One region of the Streptomyces sp. NPDC102274 genome, then DNA from elsewhere that is predicted to be linked to it. Evidence: riboswitches for the same ligand, from Rfam matches in the RefSeq annotation. Region 1 holds a riboswitch; each other region holds the start of a gene.
What was found. Region 1 has a riboswitch for cyclic di-AMP ahead of ACIRQP_RS38000 (M23 family metallopeptidase). Riboswitches for the same ligand answer to the same signal wherever they lie in the genome.
Positions count from the first base shown of each region.

Region 2: linked by a shared signal. The riboswitch ahead of ACIRQP_RS36525 (transglycosylase SLT domain-containing protein) and the one ahead of ACIRQP_RS38000 (M23 family metallopeptidase) in region 1 are both predicted to bind cyclic di-AMP.
Region 3: linked by a shared signal. The riboswitch ahead of ACIRQP_RS30005 (transglycosylase family protein) and the one ahead of ACIRQP_RS38000 (M23 family metallopeptidase) in region 1 are both predicted to bind cyclic di-AMP.

Region 1 covers NZ_JBIWLW010000049.1:13,238-20,629, reverse strand. The annotation lists gene ACIRQP_RS38005 (aldo/keto reductase) at 1-674, opposite strand, end outside; gene ACIRQP_RS38000 (M23 family metallopeptidase) at 805-1,830, opposite strand; cyclic di-AMP (ydaO/yuaA leader) riboswitch at 1,842-1,995, opposite strand; gene ACIRQP_RS37995 (PP2C family protein-serine/threonine phosphatase) at 2,332-3,558, opposite strand; gene ACIRQP_RS37990 (TipAS antibiotic-recognition domain-containing protein) at 3,752-4,498, opposite strand; tRNA gene ACIRQP_RS37985 (tRNA-Met) at 4,637-4,710, opposite strand; gene ACIRQP_RS37980 (hypothetical protein) at 4,772-4,981, opposite strand; gene ACIRQP_RS37975 (HAD family hydrolase) at 5,175-5,858, shown strand; gene ACIRQP_RS37970 (hypothetical protein) at 6,039-6,251, opposite strand; gene ACIRQP_RS37965 (aspartate aminotransferase family protein) at 6,373-7,392, opposite strand, start outside.
Region 2 covers NZ_JBIWLW010000043.1:12,842-20,233, reverse strand. The annotation lists gene ACIRQP_RS36530 (NAD-dependent epimerase/dehydratase family protein) at 1-210, shown strand, start outside; cyclic di-AMP (ydaO/yuaA leader) riboswitch at 1,250-1,438, shown strand; gene ACIRQP_RS36525 (transglycosylase SLT domain-containing protein) at 1,443-2,276, shown strand; gene ACIRQP_RS36520 (hypothetical protein) at 2,548-3,150, shown strand; gene ACIRQP_RS36515 (ScbR family autoregulator-binding transcription factor) at 3,350-3,985, opposite strand; gene ACIRQP_RS36510 (ScbA/BarX family gamma-butyrolactone biosynthesis protein) at 4,183-5,103, shown strand; gene ACIRQP_RS36505 (HAD family hydrolase) at 5,331-6,023, shown strand; gene ACIRQP_RS36500 (hypothetical protein) at 6,161-6,601, shown strand; gene ACIRQP_RS36495 (DUF5954 family protein) at 6,737-7,392, shown strand, end outside.
Region 3 covers NZ_JBIWLW010000027.1:94,900-102,291, forward strand. The annotation lists gene ACIRQP_RS29990 (DUF501 domain-containing protein) at 1-253, opposite strand, end outside; gene ACIRQP_RS29995 (septum formation initiator family protein) at 409-882, opposite strand; gene eno (phosphopyruvate hydratase) at 1,020-2,315, opposite strand; gene ACIRQP_RS30005 (transglycosylase family protein) at 2,684-3,385, opposite strand; cyclic di-AMP (ydaO/yuaA leader) riboswitch at 3,389-3,565, opposite strand; gene ACIRQP_RS30010 (transglycosylase family protein) at 3,830-4,813, opposite strand; gene ACIRQP_RS30015 (cytochrome P450) at 4,974-6,239, opposite strand; gene ACIRQP_RS30020 (nucleoside triphosphate pyrophosphohydrolase) at 6,313-7,314, opposite strand; gene ACIRQP_RS30025 (SurA N-terminal domain-containing protein) at 7,392-7,392, opposite strand, start outside.

The DNA.
Region 1 (7,392 bases):
CCAGGACGGTACTTACCGGTGAGGAAACCCGAGGCCAGCGCGGGGTACGGCACGGTCGAGAGGCCGTGACGCCGCACGGTGTCCCGGAGGTCGCCCTCGTACGTGTCCCGGGAGACCAGGTTGTACCGCGGCTGGAGCGCGACATAACGGGCCAGCCCCTCGCTCTCCGAGAAGGCGAGCGACGCGGCCAGCCGCTCCGCGTCGATGTTGGAGGCGCCGATCGCGCGGACCTTGCCCGCCTTCACCAACTGGTCGAGGGTGGTGATGATCTCCTCGACCGGGACCTCGGGGTCGTCGAAGTGCGTGTAGTAGAGGTCGATGTGGTCCGTACGGAGCCGGCGCAGCGACTCCTCGACGCCGGCCGTGATGGTGGCCGCCCGGAGCCCCTTGTACCGCGGGTGCGCGCCGATCTTGGTCGCGACCAGCACCTCGGAGCGATTGCCGCGCGAAGCGATCCAGTTGCCGATGACGGTCTCGGATTCACCGCCCTCGTTTCCCGGTGCCCACGAGGAGTACAGGTCGGCGGTGTCGATGAAGTTCCCGCCCGCGGCGGCGTACGCGTCGAGAACGGCGAAGGAGGCCGTCTCGTCGGCGGTCCAGCCGAAGACATTCCCGCCGAGGGCGAGCGGGAAAACGTGCAGGTCGGAGGAGCCCAGAGGGCGCAGAGTGGTCACGGGCGGCTGTAACTCCCCGAGGAGTCCGCCCTATTCCGCTCCGCGCCCTCATGTGGGCCGTATGGAGGAACGTCCGCGGGGAGATGCCCGCGGGGAAGGTCTGTGGAGGAAAGGTCCGCGGAAGGGAGGTCTACGGGGTGAGGCCCTTGCCGCGCAGCCAGCTCATCGGGTCGATACCCGTGCCGCCCGCCGTGTGGACTTCGAGGTGCAGATGCGCGCCGGTCACATTGCCGGTCGCGCCGACCCTGCCGATGACCTCGCCGGTGGTGACCTTCTGCCCGGCGCTCACGCTGATGGACGACTGGTGGGCGTACCAGATCTCCGTGCCGTCATCGAGCTCCAGGACCGTGCGGTATCCGTACGAGCCCGACCAGCCGGCCGACTTGACGGTGCCGCTGTGCACGGCCTTGAGCGGGGTGCCCGTCGGCGCGGCGAAGTCCAGGCCGGTGTGGTAGCCGGAGGACCACAGGGAGCCGGACTGACCGAAGGTCGAGGTGATCGTGTACGAGGAGGTGGGGATCGCGTAGCTGGCGGCCAGCTTGGCCAGCCGTTCCTTCTCCGCCTTGGCCTTGGCCTCCGCCTCGGCCTTCTTCTTCGCCTCTTCGATCTTCTTCTCGGCCTCGGTCTGCTGCTTCTTGGCCTCGGCCGCGGCCTTCTTCGCCGCCGCCGACTCCGCGGCCGCCTGCCGCGCCGCGTCGGCCCCGGTCTGCTGCGCCTCGGCCTGCTGGAGGATACGGGCGCGCAGCGCCTCTCCCGCGTCGGTGGCGCCCTGTTCGGTGTCCGTGACCGTGAGCCCGGCGGTGGTGAGCGGGGCGGCGAGCGTTTCGGGCTCGGAGTCGTCCGACCCGAGGGAGCCCATTCCCGGCAGGGACTTGGCGTCCGGGAGCTTGTCCGTGATCGCGTCGGGCAGGGATATGGAGACCGCGGGCTTGTCCTGCGCGGTGGCGATGCCGCCCGCGCCGACGGCGGCGATGACGCCGACACCGAGGACAGTGGAGCTACGGGCCAGTCCGCGCTGCTTGGCGACGCGGTGCCTGCCGCGTACGGGCCGTATGGACTCCTCGGTGGGGTTCCATTCCCCCCATGCCCTGTCCGGCTCGTCGCCGGGGGAGCGTGTTTCGAAGAGGGCTTCGGGGGCAGGCTTGTTGGACGCCACTGAGGCGTGCTCCTTTCCTTCCTTCTCGCCTACCGGGTTAGCTGACGGGTTCGGAGCAGGAAGGTCTCCTACGGGCGCTCCTGCCGCACAAGGCGACAAAAGACACCCGATTCACCCCAATTGGTGGTTCCCCGGTTCCCTCGCGGGATTCGGCGCGTGCGCACGGTGCCATCTCTTGCGACGGCTGGGACGACCGCGCTGCGTTATCGAACGTTAATAGAGACCCGGGCCTTATTCCAAGCTGTTCCGGGTGATCGTTAACGACTTCGCATCGGACGTACCAGGACAGACAGGAACGCAATCGGGCGAGTTGAGGGCCCGTCAGGGCGGTTCGCATTTCTGACGGTGTGTCAAATGTTATGCGGAGCGGTACCTCTCGACTACGGACGGTGGCGAGGGCTCCGGCGAGGGCGATTCCGGTGCCGTCGCGGGAGCCGGCTCCGGCGCCGGCCGCGGCCGTCTCACGGCACCAGCGTCCGCCTCACGGCGCCGGCCGCCGACTCACGGCACCAAGGGAATGGTCCTGCGCCGCTCCGGCTCACCCTCCGAGGGCCGGCTGACCGCCAGCAGCGCCATGTCGTCCTGGCTCCCGCCGCCCGTGTGCCGCCGCACGTCGTCGATGATCGCCTGGAGCATCTCGTCGGGCCCCTGGAAAACCCGTCCGTCGAGCCGTTCGCGCGGGACGTAGAAGACCCCATGGGCATCGCGCGCCTCGGTGAGCCCGTCCGTGTAGAAGAGCAGCGTCGCGCCTTCCGGATACAGGGCCTGTTCCGCGCGGTCCGGCCACGAGCCCAGTTCGCTCATCCCGAGCGGCAGCGCGGGGTCGCTCGGGATGAGCATCCGCACCTCGCCGTCGCCGCGCATCAGCAGCGGCTCGGGGTGGCCGCGGTTGACCAGCCGCACCACACCCTCGTCGTGCGGGATCTCGGCGAGCACGGCCGTGGTGAACCCCTCGAAGACATCGAGCCCGTCCCGCCGCGTCCCCTCCCGCCTGAGCGCGCGCTCCAGCCGCTGCGCGACCGCTTCGAGCGAACTCTCCTGCTCGGCGGCCTCCCGGAAGGACCCGATGACCACCGCCACCGCTTCGACCGCGTCAAGACCCTTCCCCCGTACGTCACCGACCACCAGCCGCACCCCGTACGGCGTGTCCTGTACGGCGAAGAGGTCCCCGCCGATGAACGCGCCCTCCTGCGCCGCCTCGTACCGCGCGGCGATCCGCAGCCCCCCGATCCGCTCGGCGGGTCTGGGCAGCACGGCGCGCTGGGCGGTCTCGGCGATGACGCGGGCGGAGGCCAGCCGCTCACCGCTGCGCCGTACGACACCGTTGATGTACAGCGCCAGCAGGGAGACCACCAGCACCGTCAGCACCTCGCTGATCGACTCCACCTGGAACTGGGTGTCCGCATGCGTATGCAGCACCACCTCGGCGACCAGCGAGGTGAAGGCGATGATGACGGTGCCGGCCATCGGGTAGAACGGGGCGGCGATCAGCGGAGCCGCGGCGAAGAGGGGGGACGCGGTGACGCGCGTCGGGGTCACCAGGTCGAAGATCACCGCGGCAATGATCACCAGCACGGGCAGCACCCGCACCAGCCTGCGTCCGGTACGGCCACGTCCGCCCGGATACCGGCCGCCGCCGCGGACATTGTCGCCGGGCGTCCAGAAACCCGTTCCACGACCTGCCCAGCGACCGGCCTCCTCAGCCGCCCGTCGGCCTCTGCCGCCGATGCCCTTTCCGAGCTTCCTCAGTCTCCACACCAGTGGTCTCCTGCCCGGTCCGCCGACTGCTGCGGACGGTGCCGCGCTCCACCAGGCTGGCCGCTGCCACCCCGGGCGGCGACTCGCCGTCGGCCGAGTGGACTACCGCGGCGGATCCGCCGGCCGGCCGAAGCTCCCGGGGAACGGCGAGCCGACGGCCCGATCAGTCGGTCAGGTGGCGCTCGGCGTACACCTTCATGGCATCCCGCACGAGCACAGCCGTACCTTCACCGTACTTGTCGTACGTGGCGGCGAAGCGCGCGTCATCGACATACATCGCCGACACCCCGATGACATACGACCTGGTGGGCTCGGACGTGGCAGACAGCCAGTCGCAGTGACGCCGGGCCACCGCCTGCGCCTGGTCGCTGTCGGCGGCGAGCCCCGCCGCGGCCGCGCGCCCCCAGTCCCGGGCGATGCCCTCGTGCTGGTCCAGGTACCCCCGCCGCTCCTCCTCGCTCAGCGACCGCCACCAGCGGTCGCTCTTCTCGTATGCCGCGCGGCCCCACCGCTCGGTCACCTCCTCCTCGTACCGCGTGTGATCGAATCCGTCGAGTACGTCCTCGGCCATGAGTTCCTCTCCCGTCGCCGTCTTGTGGAGAGTGGTCCGCACCGAGGCGATCAGCCGCCCGATGCGCTCGCGTTCCTGCTCCAGCAGCTTCAGATGGCCGCGCAGGGCGGCGGCCGTGTCCTGCTGGCCGTCGAGGACCCGCGCGATCGCCGGCAGACCGAGCCCCAGTTCCCGCAGCAGCAGAATCCGCTGGAGCCGGAGCAGGGCGTCCTGCCCGTAGTAGCGATAGCCATTGCTGCCGGTACGGCTGGGCTCAAGGAGCCCCAGCTCGCCGTAGTGCCTGAGCGTGCGGCTCGTCGTGCCCGCTTTCTTCGCGATTTCCTGGATCGACCACTCCATGGCTTCGACGGTAGAACTTGACGTTACGTAAAGGTCAAGACGTAAAGGTCGAGCGGGTAAGCCGGACCGGGCGGCCGGGTGGGCGGACACGACGAAGGCCCGGATTCACCAGGAATCCGGGCCTTCGTTTTCTTCCAGTAGCGGGGACAGGATTTGAACCTGCGACCTCTGGGTTATGAGCCCAGCGAGCTACCGAGCTGCTCCACCCCGCGCCGTTGAATGCAACTCTACGCCATCCGGAGCAAGATCATCACCACTCGGCGCACGGACGTCCTAGGCGGCCTCGACGACATCCGCGTGGACGGCGGCGGCCCACTCCACCAGAAGCCGCTGGTAGCGCTCCTGCTCGGCGGGCGGCAGCGTGCCACCGGCGCGCGCCCACAGGGCACGGATCTCCGCGTTGACGACAGCGGCGGACCTGACGGCGCGTAACGAGTCACCGTCACCGGAAGCGTGGGAAGAAGTGGACGAGGAAGCGAACATAGGAGCAAGGCTACGGCCAGCCACTGACAATCGGCAGAGCGTGTCCCCCTGGGGCCTGTCTTCGAAGTAGTGCCGGCCGCCGCCGGGCAGCCGGGACTTTGAAGGCAGGCCCCAGGTCCTGGCCGGTCGATCTTCGTGGCCCGCGGGCTGATCCACGAAGATCGGCCGGCCAGGACCTAGGCTTACACCGGTGATTGAAACCATCGTGTTCGACGTCGGCGAGACCCTCGTCCGCGACGACCGCTACTGGGCGTCCTGGGCCGACTGGCTGGGCATTCCCCGGCACACCATCTCCGCGCTCGTCGGCGCCGCCACCGTCCAGAACCGGGACAACGCCGACGCCCTCCGCCTCATCAAGCCCGGCATGGACGTCGGCGAGGCCTACCGCGCCAGGGAGGCCGCCGGCCGCGGCGACCATCTCGACGAGTCCGATCTCTATCCCGATGTACGGCCCGCCCTGGCGAGCCTCCGGTCCCTCGGCGTCCGCGTCGTCCTCGCGGGCAACCAGACGGTCAGGACCGGGGAGCTACTGCGCGGCCTCGATCTGCCCGTCGATCTCATCGCCACCTCGGGCGAGTGGGGCGTCGAGAAGCCGTCACCGGAGTTCTTCGCGCGTGTCATCGAGGCGTCCGGGGCGGCGCCCGACAGGACGGTGTACGTGGGCGACCATCCCGCGTACGACCTGTTCCCCGCCCGGGAGGCAGGCCTGCGCGCCGCCCATCTGCGGCGCGGGCCGTGGGGCTATCTGTGGGCGGACGACCCGGAGGTGATCGAGGCGGCGGACTGGCGTATCGACAACCTGACGCAGCTGACCTCGATCGCGGCGGAGCAGAGGGAACGGGCCGGCTACGCGGAACGGGCGGACCAACAGGGCTGACACTGCTGACAGGGCTCCCGAAGCTGACGAGGCGGAAAGGACCTGGGCGGGGCGGCGCGCCGGGCGCGCGGTCCACGGGGCTCACAGGTCCGCGTACTCGCCCACGTACTCACCCAGGCCCACCCACGTACTCACCCAGGCCCACCCACGTACTCGCCCACGCCCACGCACGACGCCGGCTCACACCACGGTGTACTCATGCGCCGGGCCGCCCTGCCACTCCACCCAGGCCGGGTCGTCCAGCAGCTCCCAGGCGTCCGGCAGCCCCGCCAGACGCAGGAATTCGATCAGATGGTCGTCGGAGTGGGCGAGCCCCATGATCCGCCCACGGACCGTGACCCGCCGCCCGCCTGTCCCTGACGCCCGGTGGACGACGATCGGTGCATCACTCATAGGCCCAAGAGTGCGTCGATCCCGCCCCATCCGCAGCCTCTGGGACCCGCTTCTTTTCCGCACGGGCTGTCGGTTGGATCACACCCGGTCGTGCCGGGGACGTGCCAGGGAGGTGCCCGTCTCAGCGGAGGAGGGCGAAGACCTCGTCGATCGCGGCGCACGTCCGGTCCGTGTCGTCGTCCGTCACGGCGGCCGAGACGAACCAGCAGGCGAGTCCGTGGGCGTTGGTGTGGATCCCGCGGCGCAGCAGTTCGTGCCGGAAGGTGTCGTAGCGCCGCTGGTCGAGGCGGAGGGTGTCGCGGTAGTGCCGGGTGGGGGCGCCGTCGTCCGAGAACACCACCTGGAACATCGCGCCGACCCCTTGCACCGCGCACGGGACCCGGTGGTCGGTGGCTGCCCGGCGCACGGCCTCCATGATCCGCTGCCCGGTGTCGTCGATCCTCTTGATGACGGCCGGGTCGGCGAGCGTGCTGAGCGTGACCAGGGCGGCCGTGGCGCAGAGGGGCGAGGCGTTGTACGTACCACCGTGCTTGACCCGGCCGGTGGCGAGCGCCGCCATCACCTCGTGGCGGCCGGCGAACGCGGCGATGGGCAGTCCGCCGCCCAGGGCCTTCGAGTAGACGGCCAGATCGGGGACGACGTCGAAGAGCGCCTGCGCACCGCCCGGACCGGTACGGAAGCCGGTGCAGACCTCGTCGAAGATCAGGATGATCCCGCGCTCCGTGCACTCGTCGCGCAGCAGCCGCAGATAGCCGGGGGCGGGCATGGTGCAGGCGTTGTTGGCGACGATGGGTTCGCAGATGACGGCGGCGAGTCGGCCGCGGTGGGCGTCGAGTACGGCGCGCAGGGCGTCCGGGTCGTTCCAGGGGCAGACGACGACATCGCCGGTGACACCCTCCGGGATCCCCGGGGAGTGCGGGACGGAGTGCGGGGCGGCGTACGGGCCCGCCGCCGCCTCGGGCGGCCGGTTGGAGATGGCGAGGGTGTCCGACCACCCGTGGTAGTGGCCCTCGAACTTGAGGACCTTGGAGAGTCCGGTGTGACCGCGGGCGACTCGTACGGCCCCCTGGACCGCCTCCGAGCCGGAGTTGGCGAACCGGACCAGATCGGCGCAGGGGACCATCGCGCGGATCAGCTCGGC
Region 2 (7,392 bases), on a different contig from region 1:
GCCGACCTCACGGGCCACCATGTCGTCAACGTGGCCGCGCCCGACAGCGCCGCCCTGGAGCCCACCCGCGAACTGCTGGAGACGCACCACCCCACCAGCGAGATCCGGGGCGCGCTCGACGGACACGCCTCGCTGTTCGACACCACCCGCAGCCGCGCGCTCCTCGGCTTCACGGCGGCGGGGCGGGAGGACATCACGGAAGCGGACTGAGCCTCGCGTCCCGCCCGTCAGCCCAGGCATCGGCCAACGACCCGTCAGCCTGGGCTGACGGGCGCGGCCGTGGGCCGGGGCGTGGGCGGAGGCGTGGGCGGATCGATGCCGGCCGTGAAGCGGTCGGTCGGGAGCCAGGTCACGTTGGATGTCACCTTTACCCACGAAAGGGGAATGGCGGGCAAATCTGGCATGGCCCTCGACCGACGGGGCCCGCCGCTGTCACCGAGCCGGAGCGTCCGCGCTCCGCCCGTTCTCGGTCCGATCGCCTTCCCGGCTATCGCCTTCCCGGCTATCGCCCGGCGACGGCGACAGCGACGAACCGGTGTGCCGGCTCTCCGAGTTGAGCGTGGAGCACCGCATGCGCGCTGTACGCACAGGCGGCCGAAAGGGGAGCGTGGGAGTGGGCCGCGCTCCCCTTTCGGCCGTGAACTGCCTTTTGGTGAAAGGGTGATCGTTGAATTCGATCAGCTCCTCGGTGAAATGTTGCCGCGGAACTGGAACGTGGCCCGTCGTTGTTCGGACTCGATAGGGGGTCAGGAACGCGTACAGCTCCGCCAATTCAATGGCGTCGAGCGTTCAATTGGCCACGATAAGTGGCTCGCCCGGGGTCCGTCAGGGCCCGTCCGAGGCGGCCGGCGGAATGCGTGATCATGTGCGATGAGGTGCCCTGTGGGGCGCGTGCATTCCCGGTCATAGATCGGAGTGCGGGAGCTGGATCGAGTGTGGCGCATAGTGCCTTTATGGGCGATTTATCGCTGTTCTCCCTGAAGTCCATTTCTGTAGCGTTCAGGCGACTTTCCACTCTCTCGGGACCCTTGTGAGCTGCGCATTTCCGTCATGGGCGTGATGTGTGTCACGTAAGTGCCGGGTCGCAGTGGTCGGCCTCCTCGCCCATTTCGTCCGCAGGGAAGGCGAGTTGAGCGCCCCGGTAGCGGGTGGTTAACGAGATCCTTTCCGGGCCGGATTCGCGAATTGGATTCCGTTGTGAATTCGGGTCTTGTTTCATCCCGATGTCCTCGCTTACGTTCTCGTCACTCCGGATGGAACGCCGAATCCTGCCGCCGTCCGGAAACCGACACCCACCCACGTACGGCAGGAGCGGGGGACCCAGGTAAGTCGCCGATCCGTACTCCGGACCGGCTTGGGGTGAAGCCGCATTCACCGTGCGGCCGGGCATCTCCAGTCCGAACCCGACAGCTCACCTCGCAGGCGGAGGAGAGGAATTCGTCATGGCCTCAAAGGCTAAGCACCGCCGTCCCAAGAACAGTCCCCTCGCCAGAGGCCTCGTCACCGCGGGCACGGGCGGTGCCGCACTCGCCTTCCCCCTGCTGGCCGCGACCACCGCGGAAGCGGCCCCGGCGGAGCACACCGCCGCCACCGCCAAGGTGGACCTGGCTCCGACCGCCGCCGTGCACCAGGACACCCCGGCGACCTACTCCGTGGTCTGGGGGGACTCGCTGTCCAAGATCGCGGACGCGTACGGGCTCAGCGGTGGCTGGCAGAAGCTCTACGAGGACAACCGCAGTGCCATCGGCGGCAACCCGTCGCTGATCCAACCCGGTCTCACGCTGACGCTCGGCACGGAGTCCGCGTCGGAGTCCGCGTCGCAGGCCCCGGCCGACTCCACCGCCGACCAGAGCGCCACGGCCGACCAGAGCGCCACGGCCGACCAGAGTGCCTCGGCCGATCAGGGCGCCTCGGCCGATACGGGCGCCGCCGTCGAGGCGTCCGCGAAGACGTACTCCGACAACCTGGACGGCTGGATCCGGGAGTCGCTGGACGTCATGGCGGCGCAGGGCATCCCGGGCTCCTACGACGGCATCTACCGCAACATCATGCGCGAGTCCTCGGGCAACCCGTCGGCCATCAACAACTGGGACTCCAACGCCGCCGCCGGCACCCCGTCCAAGGGGCTGTTGCAGGTCATCGACCCCACGTTCCAGGCCTACCACGTGCCCGGTACGTCGACGGACAGCTACGACCCGGTCGCCAACATCACCGCCGCGAGCAACTACGCGGCCGACCGGTACGGCTCGATCGACAACGTGAACGGCCCCTACTGACAGGCCCTCACACCCTGCGCGGCAGGCCGGACAGCCCTGAGGGCTTGTCCGGCCTGCCGCGTTCCTGCTGTTCCCGCGTTCTCGCGTTCCCAGGCCGCCGGCCCCGGGAAAACCCACACCTCGCCTTCCGCGCCGTCCAGATCGGCGCCGTCACGATGACCAGCGTCGATCCGACATACCCGGCCATGTACGAGCGGCCAGATGCCGCGCGTCGGCGGCCGGACGCGAGCCGGACTGTGCTCGCACAGGATTCTCGTCCATACTTCCGGACGTGGAGCAGCGCATAGACTCGAATATCTGGCCCGAGCGTGCCGTGGGGAAAGACCCGGCGTACGTTCCCGGCCTCATGGTCCCCCGCCCCGCCGGGACAGCGGAGACGGACCCGGAGCAGGCGGAGTCCGAGGAGCGCGCGCCCGAAGGCGGCGCCCCCTCGGACGCCCTCCCGGAGGACGTTCCCGATGAGCCCGCCCTCGACGCGGACAGCACCACCGGTAAGGCCGAAGCGGCGAAGGAGGCCTCCTCGGAGGGGAACGCCCCCTCACAGGACGACTCCTCCGCCGAGGACACCCCTGCCAAGGACGCCCCCGTCAAGGACGGCCCCGTCTTCGAGGCCGTCGACCGCCGCGGCTCGATCACCGCGGACAGCGAGGGCGTCCGGTTCCGTCTTGACGACCAGGAGGCCGACTTCTGGTGGAACGAGATCGGCGCGGTCGAGATCAAGACACCGCGGTTCGGGCGTCGGTTCACGGTGACGGTGCACATGTCGGAGCGACGCTGGTTCGACGCCGAGGTCGAGGCCGACACCAGGAACCGGCTCAAGGAATGGACGGAAGGACTCGACGCCGTCCTGGACGCCTACTTCGAGGAGAACTGAGCGGCCGTCACCCGCGGAAGGCGCGTCCAGTGCGGGACGCGTCCGGCGCGGGACGCGTGTCCAGTGTGGGAAGCGCGTCCGGTCCGCCTCGTCATATCCCCTGCCCGCAGTCATGACGTCCCAACTCGCCGGGCAGGGGCGCTGGTTGAGCGCGCGTACGCCGCCGGGCGCGACCTGGCCCCGATCGGTGGCCGCGCGGTCAGCCGCTCTTCGTGAGCACCCGGCCCGCGAACCGCGCCCGGCGGTCGTCCGTCGCTCCCTCCTGGCGCTCCCGCTCATGTACCCGCGCGAGCAGCAGCGCCGGGTCGGGGTCCGTCTGAAGCGCGGCCAGGAGCAGCAGCCAGAGATCCGACAGCCCCTCCTCGATCTGCCGCCGTCCCTCCAGGGCGTCGGAGACCGTATGCAGCCCGAAGAAGGCGCAGACCAGTCCATGCGCGGCCACTTCGGGACACACGCCCTCGGCGAGCGCTCCCTCGGCGCGGGCCTCTTCGAGCAGCGCGGTGACCGTCTCCAGCCAGCCGACGAAGGGCCGGGGCAACGTGACGTCGATGGCCGCGCGTTCCGCCCACAGCCGGGATCCGGCGCGGATGACGACATCGTCACGGAAAGCCCTGGCCACATCGAAACTCAGGGCGACCAGCCTTTCGAGCGCCGGGCGGTCGGCCGCCTTGTAACGGCCGATCAGCTCCGGCCAGGTCGCGAAATGCTCCTCCACAATGGCCAGGGCCAGATTCTCCTTGCTGGCGTAGTGGAAGTAGATGGCCCCGCTGGTACGGCCGGACCGCGCGCTGATATCGCTGATGCTGGTACCGGCATAGCCGCGCTCATCGAACAAATGTGCCGCGGCCTCCAGGAGAAACCTGCGCGTCGCTTTCGCCCGAACCTGCTCCGCCCGAACCTGCACGTGTACCCCGGATTCCCGTTCCGTTAAATGACAGCACGCAATGTAGCGGCTTTTCGTCCGGGGCGTGACGGCGTGTGGCGGGGGCGGGCTGGGGTGCGCGTATCGGAGAATTGCGATGTTCTTATCGCATGAATACATCGGTTGGTGACATCGTCCGGGAGGTCCGGGCGCTGTCCTGGTCGCGCACCGTCGACCGCGAGATGGTGCATCGCGCTTCCGTGGCGGAGGTCCTGCTCACCGACGTACGTCAGACCGAAAGCGGCGATTTCGAAGCCGCCGCCTCCTGGCCCCGTTCCCATCCGACGTTTCCGCGCGACGGCGCCGATCTGCACAGCCCGTTGATGATCGTCGAGACACTGCGCCAGCTCGGGATCTACATTCCGCTTCGGTATTTCGGGGTCTCGCCGGCCGCGAGTCTGATCATCACCGATCTGTTCTTCGACCTCGACCCCGCGTCCGAGCCGCGGGCGCTCTCCGGCGCCACCGGCGTCACCTGCCGGGTACAGGTCGCCCAGGTGCGCCACGCACCGGACGGTTCCGCGACCGGGCTGCGTCTCCAGGTCTCCTATCTGGCCGACGGAGCGGTCTTCGCGCTGGCCGGCGGCGGTGCGCGGTTCCTCGAACCCGAGCAGTACGGCACCGTACGGGCGGGCCGCGCGGGGGCCGCCGCTCCGTCCGTCGCGTGCGCGAACGGCCGGGTCCGCCCCGATGCCGGGCTGCTGGGGGTGACCGGCGCGCATGATGTCGTGATCGGGATCGAGGGGGCGGCCCTGCTGGTGGACCCGGTGGATATGAGGCATCCCTTCTTCTTCGACCACGCGACGGATCACGTCCCGGGCATGGTCGTACTGGAGGCGGCCCGGCAGGCGGCGGCCCTCGAAAGCGGCGGAAGACTGCTGCGGCCTACCGCCGGTCGGCTGAAGACGGCGCGCTTCATCGAATACACCCCGCCCGCCCGCGTTCTGTGCGTGCCGCACCACGCGACCTGCGTCTTCCGCTTTCTCCAGGACGGCGAGCAGAAGGCCTTTGGGGTCCTCGGCTACCAATAAACAGATTTAGACACTAAATGCAATCACTTGACTGCTGAGAGTAGTTCTCTCTAGCGTAGCGATCGTTATGTTCCTGGCGGTCGCCGGAACTGGCCTTCTCCATAAGGCAGCGCCCGCCTGGGATCGCACCCGCCCGACGACGGGTGACCAACACGCCCGCGGTGCTTCGCACCGTTGCGGCGGCCAGCGCTGCCGCTTTTAGGGCACTCCTGAACGGAAGCACGCGGATGACAGCTCAACGCATCCTTTCCTGGACTCCCTCAGCCATCGTCTTCGACTGCGACGGCACTCTCATGGACACCGAATGCCACTGGCAGGACGCGCGCATTCTGGCGTTGCGCGAGTACGGATTCACCCCTGCTCCCGGCTTCGCGGAGCGGGCCAAAGGGCTCCACTACAGCGAATGCGGACGCCTGATGGCGGACGAGGCGGGACGCTCGGACCTTGGCGAGGAGATGACCGACCGGCTTCTCACGCATTTCCGCGCCCTGGTCGCCGACAACCCCATGACCATGCCCGGCGCACGTCAACTCGTGGAAACGGCAGCGCAGTTCGCTCCGCTCGCCGTCGCCAGCAACTGCCCGCGGGAGGTCGTCGAGTCCTGCCTCGACACCGCGGGCCTGCTCGACCTCTTCGGGCACATCGTGGTGCCCGAGCACGAGATGCGGCCCAAGCCGCATCCGGACGTCTATCTCACCGCGGCCAGGCTCTGCGGCGCCGCCCCGGCCGACACCCTGGCCATCGAGGACTCCCACTGCGGTATCCAGGCCGCGGACCAGGCCGGTATGCGCATCATGGGAGTCGGCCCCTGGCCCGACGCGCGGACCGTCGCGCTGGTGGACCTCTGGGTCCGCTCGCTGGACGAGCCGGAGGTCTCCGGCTGGGCCTCCGGGCGCGTACCGCCGCAGTACTCGCGCTGACCGTCGGCCCCGTCGGTAGCCAAGCGGCCCGGCGGGGCCGGATCGAACGGGAAGTCGCCCTCCCCGGAAAACGGCCTACCATGAGTGCCAGAGGACATATCCGTCCAGAAGCTGCCGCACAGGGAGATGGCCATCGGATGGATGAGGATCGTGCCGGCCGTCTCGTGTCGTCGCTGCGGGCCCGCGGAGTGATGGCCCATCTGGCGCACCTGGGGGTCTACCAGTGCGGGGTGCAGGTCGTGCTCGCCGAGGGCGGCGAGGCGATCTGGGACATCGACGAGGTGCTCGGGCTGCGGGCCGAGGTGGTGGAGGACGGCGTCCTCGTGGGCTTCGTCCCGCATGTTCGGGGCTCCGAGACCTTCACCGAGGAGCAGCTCGTGGCGGCGATCGCCGCCACCCAGTACGACAAGGATGGTCTGCGCCCTCCGGTGGACACGGGCACCGGACCGGACGGCGACGTCGGCGCGGACGTCGGCGGCACGCGCCCGTACGACCGCCGATTCTCCGGCCCCGCGCTGCCGCGATGGGCCGCCCGCCGTGGACTCAGACTCCCCTGGCGCCTTCGCCGGCCGCGATGACCCGTACGCGGGTTCGGCTCCGCACCCGCCCGGATGGGCGTACATATGTGCGGGTACGGCAGCGTGTCACGCGGTCGGTGGTTCTTTCCATGGAATCGCCCCGTGCGTCCCGGCCCTGTGGGCATGCTCATGGGCATGGCTGAGCTTGGTGAGAACGTGCCCGCATACCGGACGATCCGGGTGTCAGGACCGGAGGGGCCGGTCGAGGCGGTGGCCGATGTGGAGGCATGGCGGGCGCGGGAGAGCTATCCGGACATCCTCTCGGCGGGCGGGCCGCTCTTCGGAGTGGTGCGCGAACGCGAGGCGGGCGGCTGGGAGCTGGTCTCGTCGTTCTCGGGGCTGGCCCCGCAGGACGGCCGGGACAACATGGGTTCGCAGTTCCGCAGACGGGCCGAGGAGTGCGAGCAGGCCGGTGACCGGGCCGGATACGAGGAGTGCATGCGGGCCGCCGAGCGGATGGAGTGGGAGACCCTCGACGAGCTGACCGTGCTCGGCGTCCGCCACCGGGTCGCCCGCGCGGAGTGTTACGTACGCTCGGGACCCGACGGACCTGAGCCCCCGCGCCCGACCGACCCGGACCCGATGGAGTGCGGCGAGTCGCACAAGGCCCCGGATCCCACGGCCGGGTTCGTCTTCGACCCCGTCATCGCCACCGGTATGTCCCAGGGCATTCTCAAGGTCGAACTGCTCTCGCTGGTACGCAAGTCGGGCACGGTACCCGACGACATCCGCGACGATTCCCGGATCGCGGCGCGGACGCACCCGGGAGGGGTCCTCCTGCCGGCGACGTT
Region 3 (7,392 bases), on a different contig from region 1:
CCTTCATGACGCCGTTCGCCTCCAGCGTGCCGATGGCCGAGGCCGCGCGCGGGCAGGTCAGGTAGTACGTCGTCGGGAAGGGCGTGCCGTCGGGAAGCCGCGGGGCGGTCTCCACCACGTCCGGCCGGCCGCAGGGGCAGCGGTGCGCGATGGCCCGCAGGCCGCGCGGCGGGCGGCCGAGCTGTTCTTCGAATGCCGCGACGTCCGCGTCGGTGGGTTCCGTGCGTTCGGTCTGCGGAGGGGGCGTGTCCATGCCTGCCTAGGTATGTTCTGCGATTCCGGGTGGTTCTGGGTGGCTCTGGGGGTTCTGGGTGGCTCTGGGGTGCTGAGTCTCTTGTTTCCGGCCATATGTCCTGCTGTATGTCCTGCTGCATGTCCTGCCGTATATGTCAGGACTTTCTGTGCGGGCTATCTGTCCGGGCGGTCCGCGTTGTCCACGCCGTCCAGCACGTTCGAGTACCAGGGGCGGTCGGTCGCCCCCTGCTCCTCGCGGCGCTGCTCGCTCACATCCGGGTCGATCACGATGTAGCCGGTCTCCCCCGGCATCACGTAATGCAGATGCTCCCGGGCCAGCCGCTGGACATACGCGTCGTCCTGGAGCCGCGCCTTCTCGTCGCGCAGCTCCTCGACCCGCTGCTTCGCCTCGCGGGTCAGCCGCTGCTGGTCGGCGATCTCGTTCCGCTGCGACACGTACTGCCGCATCGGATACGCGAGCGCCACCACCAGTGTGCACACGACCAGGGCGAGGAAGGCGGCCCGGCCGGTGAGCCGGGAGCGGCGGTCCTGCCTGCGGTTCTGCGAGCGGTAGACCCGGGCGGCCGTCTGCTCGCCGAGCAGTCGCAGTCTGGTCGCGGTGGAGAACCGGTCCCGGTTCCCGGCCATGGCTCGCCTCCCCTGTTACGTCCCCTGTTGTACGTACGTCCCCGGACACGGTACGGGACCGCGACCGGGGACGTACGGGCGACGGGCGGAGCCGCCCCTCGCCCTCGTATCCACAGGATCAGGAAGAGCGCATCCTCTTAATGGTTCGCGGAGTGAAACCGCGGGAACGCGCTGCGGCCCGCGTACACCGCCGCGTCGTCGAGGATCTCCTCGATGCGCAGCAGCTGGTTGTACTTGGCGACGCGCTCGGAGCGGGCCGGGGCGCCGGTCTTGATCTGGCCGCAGTTGGTGGCAACGGCGAGGTCGGCGATGGTGACATCCTCGGTCTCACCGGAGCGGTGGGACATCATGCACTTGAAGCCGTTGCGCTGGGCCAGCTCGACGGCGTCCAGGGTCTCGGTCAGCGAACCGATCTGGTTGACCTTGACGAGCAGGGCGTTGGCCGAGCCCTCCTCGATACCGCGGGCGAGGCGCTCCGGGTTGGTGACGAACAGGTCGTCGCCGACGATCTGGACCTTGGAGCCGAGCTTGTCCGTGAGGACCTTCCAGCCGGCCCAGTCGTCCTCGAAGAGCGGGTCCTCGATGGAGACGAGCGGGTACGCGGCGACGAGCTCCTCGTAGTACTCGGTCAGCTCGGCGGCCGAGCGCGACTTGCCCTCGAACTCGTACGAACCGTCCTTGTAGAACTCGGAGGCGGCGACGTCGAGGGCGAGCGCGATGTCGCGGCCGGGGACGTAACCGGCCTCCTTGATCGCTTCGAGGATGAGGTCGAGCGCGGCGCGGTTGGACTCCAGGTTCGGCGCGAAGCCGCCCTCGTCGCCGAGGCCCGTGGAGAGGCCCTTCTGCTTCAGGACCTTCTTGAGGGTGTGGTAGACCTCGGCGCCCCAGCGCAGGGCCTCGGAGAAGGACTCCGCGCCGATCGGGGCGATCATGAATTCCTGGATGTCCACGTTGGAGTCGGCGTGCGAGCCGCCGTTCAGGATGTTCATCATCGGAACGGGCAGCAGGTGCGCGTTCGGGCCGCCGAGGTAGCGGAAGAGCGGGAGGTCCGAGGCCTCGGAGGCGGCGTGCGCGACGGCGAGGGAGACGCCGAGGATGGCGTTGGCGCCGAGCGACGACTTGTCCGGGGTGGCGTCCAGGTCGAACATCGCCTGGTCGATCAGGCGCTGCTCGGTGGCGTCGTACCCGACCAGCTCCGGGCCGATCTGCTCGATGACGGCGAGGACGGCCTTCTCGACACCCTTGCCCTGGTAGCGGTTCTGGTCACCGTCGCGGAGCTCAAGGGCCTCGAACGCACCGGTGGAGGCACCGGAGGGGACAGCAGCACGACCCGTGCTGCCGTCGTCGAGGCCGACCTCGACCTCGACCGTGGGGTTGCCTCGGGAGTCGAGGATTTCCCGGGCTACGACGACGTCGATGGACGGCACGAGCATCTCCTTCTGGGATGTGACGCTTGGAGTGCAGGGTCTCATTGGCCTTGCGCCAAGAGACTAACCGGCGCGGGGTCATCGGTCGGCCGGTGCCCGCCCCCTAAGACGAAATAATGAGGCCCGATTCCCCCACCGCCGGAGCCACAGCCGCCCACGGGCGCGCCACAGCCGAAACCCCGGCCCGGCGCGCGTACGGGGGATTACGCGCCCGGCCGGGGTGGTATCGGGTAGGGCCCGGACGAGACCCGAGTGGTTCCCGGCTGAGTCCCGGGGGGCTCGGGTCCCAGGGGGGTCCGGCTGAGTCCCAGGGGGCCCGCTGGCCCAGGGATCCCGGAGGGTTCCCGGTGGTTCCCCGGAGGCTCCCCGGTGGGTCAGCTCAGGTGGAGCTGCTGGCCCGGGTAGATCACGTCGGCGTCGCTGACGATGTCCTTGTTCAGGTCGAACAGCTTCTTCCAGCCGCCCTTGACGTCCTCGGCCTTGGCGATCTTGGAGAGGGAGTCGCCGGGCTTGACCTTGTACTCGCCGTCACCCTCCTTGATCGTCGTGGGACGGCTCTCGCCGCGCGAGGCCGGCTGGGCCGCGCTGCGCGTGGTCTCCTGCCGCTTCGGCTGGGACTGCTGCTTCGGCTGCGCCTGCCGCTGGGGAGCCGGCTTCTGGGTGCTCGGGGTGCTCGGGGTGGCCGAGCCGCCGTCGTACGCGGCGCTGGACAGGCCCACGCCGCAGTTCGGCCACGCGCCCTTGCCCTGGCCGGCGAGGACCTTCTCGGCGACGGCTATCTGCTGGGACTTGCTCGCCTGGTCGGCGCGGGCGGCGTACGCGGTACCGCCGTAGGCGGCCCAGGTGGACGGCGTGAACTGGAGGCCGCCGTAGAAGCCGTTGGCGGTGTTGATGGACCAGTTGCCTCCGGACTCGCACTGCGCGACCTGGTCCCACTCGGAGGCGGTCGCGGCGGAGGCCGAGGTCGCACCGATCAGCGGGGCGGCGACGGCGGCACCGGTGACCCCGGCGAGCGTGGCGTAGTGGACGGCCTTCGACGGGCGGCGGTGCTTGGCCTTGCTGGAACGCAGCAGCATGGAACATCTCCTCACCGACGCCTACGAGGTCAGCTGTCGGGTTCGGGCCAAGTGAGTTGCCCGGCCATGTGCTCTGTCGCACATGGCTTCACCCCAAGCCGGTCGTCGGCCGTCTCTCGACGGCTGGAGCCCGGCGCGAACCTTTGGGTCCCCCGCTCCTGCCTACGGCGCATGACGCGTCGATTACTCCCCCCGACCGACGGCAGGATTCGGCGTGACGGTCGACGGGGCCCGCGGTGCGAGCGGTTCAGACCGTAATCACAGGTCTGTCCGTTGTTCAAAGAAGCACATCAAGGAAAAATCGCCCTTACCTCCCCCTGGAACGACCTCATTTGCGCAGGTCGGAGATGAAACGGCCCAACCGACGGGCCAAAAGACCCCAGTTGCGGCAAAGAGACCCTTGTCTCACTTTCACAGAAGTGGACATAGGGCCCCTAACTGCCCTTACTTCACGCCGAGATCAAGGGTCTGGCCAGGAAGGATCAGGTCGGGGTCGGCGCCGACGGTGTCCTTGTTCGCCTCATAGAGCGCGGTCCACCCCCCGGGCACCTCGCGCTCGTCGGCGATGAGCCAAAGGCAGTCGCCCGCACGGACGGTGTACTCACCATCCGCCACGCCCGCGCCTTCCGTTTTGTCCGTCGCGCCGCCCGCATGACGTGTCGATCCGTCACCTCGCGAGGCATGACGGCCGGATTCACGCCCTTCGCCCGAATTGCCCGGCGCGGCATCGTCCGGGGCGGCGTCGCCGCGGTGCTTGCCCTTGGCGTCGTCGTCGGCGGACCCGGAGGAGCCAAGGGCCCCCGAGGAGTCCGAGGGAGCGGGCGTCACGCCGTCGGGCACCGTCGCGTCCGGCGTGGGCGAGGAGGTGTCCGTGGGGGTGTCCGTGGAGGTGCCCGAGGAGGTGTCCGACGGGTCGGCACTCCCGGTCTTCCCGGACGCCTCGGAGGGCTTGGAGCTCTCGGTCTTCCCGGACGTCTCGGAGGGCTTGGGGGGCGCGGACGACTCGGGTGTCGCCTCGGGCGTCGTACCGGGGTCCACGCCCGGCGCGGCACTGCCCACCGTCAGCCCCGAGATCGCGGCGCAACTGGCCCATGCCCGCGGCCCCTGCGCGTCGAGGATCCTCTCGGCTATCGCGATCTGCTGCGAGCGGCTCGCGAGGTCGGCGCTGGCCGCGTACTCCGCGCCACCGAAGTCGTCCCAGGTCTCCTGGGAGATCTGGAGTCCGCCGTAGTAGCCGTTGCGGAGGTCGGCGCTCCACATGCCGCCGCTCTCGCACTCGGCGACGCGGTCCCAGGTGGAGGCGTCGGCCGCGCCGGCACTGGTGGCACCGAGCAGCGGAATAGCGATCGCCGAGCCGGTCACCCCTGCCGCGACGATCAGAGCGGGGGCCTGGCGAGGTCGACGGTGTCGGCCGTTCCCGGAGCGCATGCGATTGCCTTCCGTGTGACTGATGTTTCGACTGCTGCGTGTGGCGGCTGAGTTTTCGAGAACGTAGCGGTACTCGAACTGCTGTCACAAGTCGATGCAGCGGAGATCACGTGAAAGTCACAGTCTTGACGGGCCGTCAGGAACCCGAGCCGGCCGCCCTTCAGCCGGACAATGGCGTGAACTGCACCGGAAGCGTGCGCAATCCACGCATGATGAGCCCTCCGCGCCAGCGCAAATCGGCAGGATCTCCCGCGAGCCGCACATCGGGCAGCCGGGTCAGCAGGGTGGCGAGCGCGGTCTGTCCCTCCACCCGGGCCAGTGGCGCGCCGAGGCAGTAGTGGATGCCGTGTCCGTATCCGAGGTGCTGATTGTCACGCCGGGAGAGGTCGAGCGTGTCCGGATCCGTGAAGCGCTCGGGGTCACGGTCGGCGGCGGCGAGGACGACCAGGACCGGATCGCCCGTCGCGATCCGCTGTCCGCCGAGCGTCAGCGGCTCGGTCGCGAACCGCCAGGTCGCCAGCTCCACGGGACCGTCGTACCGCAGCAGTTCCTCGATCCCCGTCGCGAGCAGGCCGGTCTCCCCCGCGTCGAGCGAGCGCTGGAGCAGCGCGCGCTGCTCGGGGTGGCGCAGCAGCGCGAACATGCCGTTGCCGATGAGGTTCACGGTCGTCTCGAAACCGGCGAACAGGATGATGAAGGCCATCGCCGCGGCCTCGTTCTCGGTGAGATGTTCGCCGTGGTCGCCGGCCCGGATGAGTCCGGAGATCAGATCGTCGCCGGGGTCGGCCCTCTTACGGTGGATGAGGTCGGCGAGATAGCCGCGCATCTTCTTGACGGAGCGCCCGACCCCGCCGCGTGGCCCGCCGGCGTGCCGGATCATCATGCCCGCCCAGTCGCGGAAGTCGTCCTGGTCCTCGCGCGGCACCCCGAGCAGATCGCAGATCGCGTAGATGGGGAGCGGGAACGCGAAGTCATGGATCAGGTCCGCCTCGCCCTCCGCGGCGAAGTCGTCGATGAGCCGGTCGGTCAACTCCTGTACGCGCGGCGCGAATTCGGCCACGCGGCGGGGCGTGAACGCCTTGGACACCAGCCGGCGCAGCCGGGTGTGATCGGGCGGATCGATATTGAGCAGATGTGTCATCAGCTCCGCCTTGCGCTCGCCGGGTATGCCGGTCTTCCCCTTGGCGTGCGCGGGCTCGGCGTGGTGCGTGGGGTTCTTGGAGAGCCGCGCGTCGGCGAGGGCCCGCCTGGCATCCACGTACCGCGTCACGAGCCACGCCTCGACCCCACTGGGCAGCGCGGTCCTGTGCACGGGAGAGTGCTCGCGCAGCCAGGCGTAGGCGGGGTACGGATCGGTGGCGAACTCCCAGGTGAACAGCTCGGGAGCGGGCGCGGCCGGGGATATGGGGGCGGGCTGGTGGTGCATGCCCCTGACAGTAACCGGCGTCGCCGACGGGGTACGGGCGGCCGCCGACGCGGCGCCCGCTGCCGCCGTACGGCTATCCGGCGTGGCCCTCGGCCGTGCGGATCGCGTCCCTGTATACGCGGGCCGCCGCGCGCAGTGCCGCCTCCGGGTCGACCCCGGCCTGTTCCGCCCGTACCGCCAGGGCCAGCAGTTCGTAGCCGACGCCCTCGCCCTTCGGGAGCGGGACGTCGAGGGCGGCCGTGCGGGTGCGGCCCGCGAGTTTCGCGGCGAGGGCGAGGCCGGGCTGGCCCAGGGGGACTCCGTCGGTGACCGAGTCGCGCTGCTTCTCGACCGCTTTCATCCGGAGCCAGTGGGTCTTGACGTCCTCGGGGGTCTCGGCGGTCTCGTCGCCGAAGACATGGGGGTGGCGGTGGATGAGCTTCTCCACGATCGTGCCGGCGACGTCGTCGATGGAGAACCCCTCGTCGTCCTCCTCCCCCGCCGCGGAACGCTCCTCCGCGATACGGGCGTGGAAGACCACCTGGAGCAGGACGTCCCCCAGCTCCTCGCGCAGTTCGTCGGCGTCGCCCTCCTCGATCGCCTCGACGAGTTCGTACGCCTCCTCGATGGCGTACTTGGCGAGCCCCTGGTGCGTCTGGGCCGAGGACCACGGGCACTCGACGCGGATCCGGTCCATGACCTGGACGAGATCGAGCAGCCGGGCGCCCGGCAGGTCGTACGAGCCGGGGAGCAGCTCCAGGTCCGGCATCCGGACCCGGCCGGAGCCCGCCAGTCGCGCCAGGCCGTCGGTCAGCCGCGCGTCGGTCCCGTCGCCCTCGCTGGAGGGGACGACCACGACCGTACGGCCACCGGCGCAGGCGTCGACCAGCTCCCGCGCGCTCGGCGCGGCATGCTCGACGGTGATGCCCGCCTCGCGCAGATAGGGCAGCTGCGGATGGCCGGCGTCGGCGCACAGCACCGCGTCGGCGGCGTGCAGCAGCTGCCAGGCGGGCCAGGACAGCAGCCCGGGGGCGACCCGGTGGCTGGCGGTCAGCAGGACGATACGGCCGGGAGTGGCGGGAGCTTCGTCTGTCACCTCTCGAACCTACCTCCGGCCGCAGACCGTCCCGCCCGCGGGCCGTGGCCGTGCCACGCCCCGCCCGGACCGTCGGAT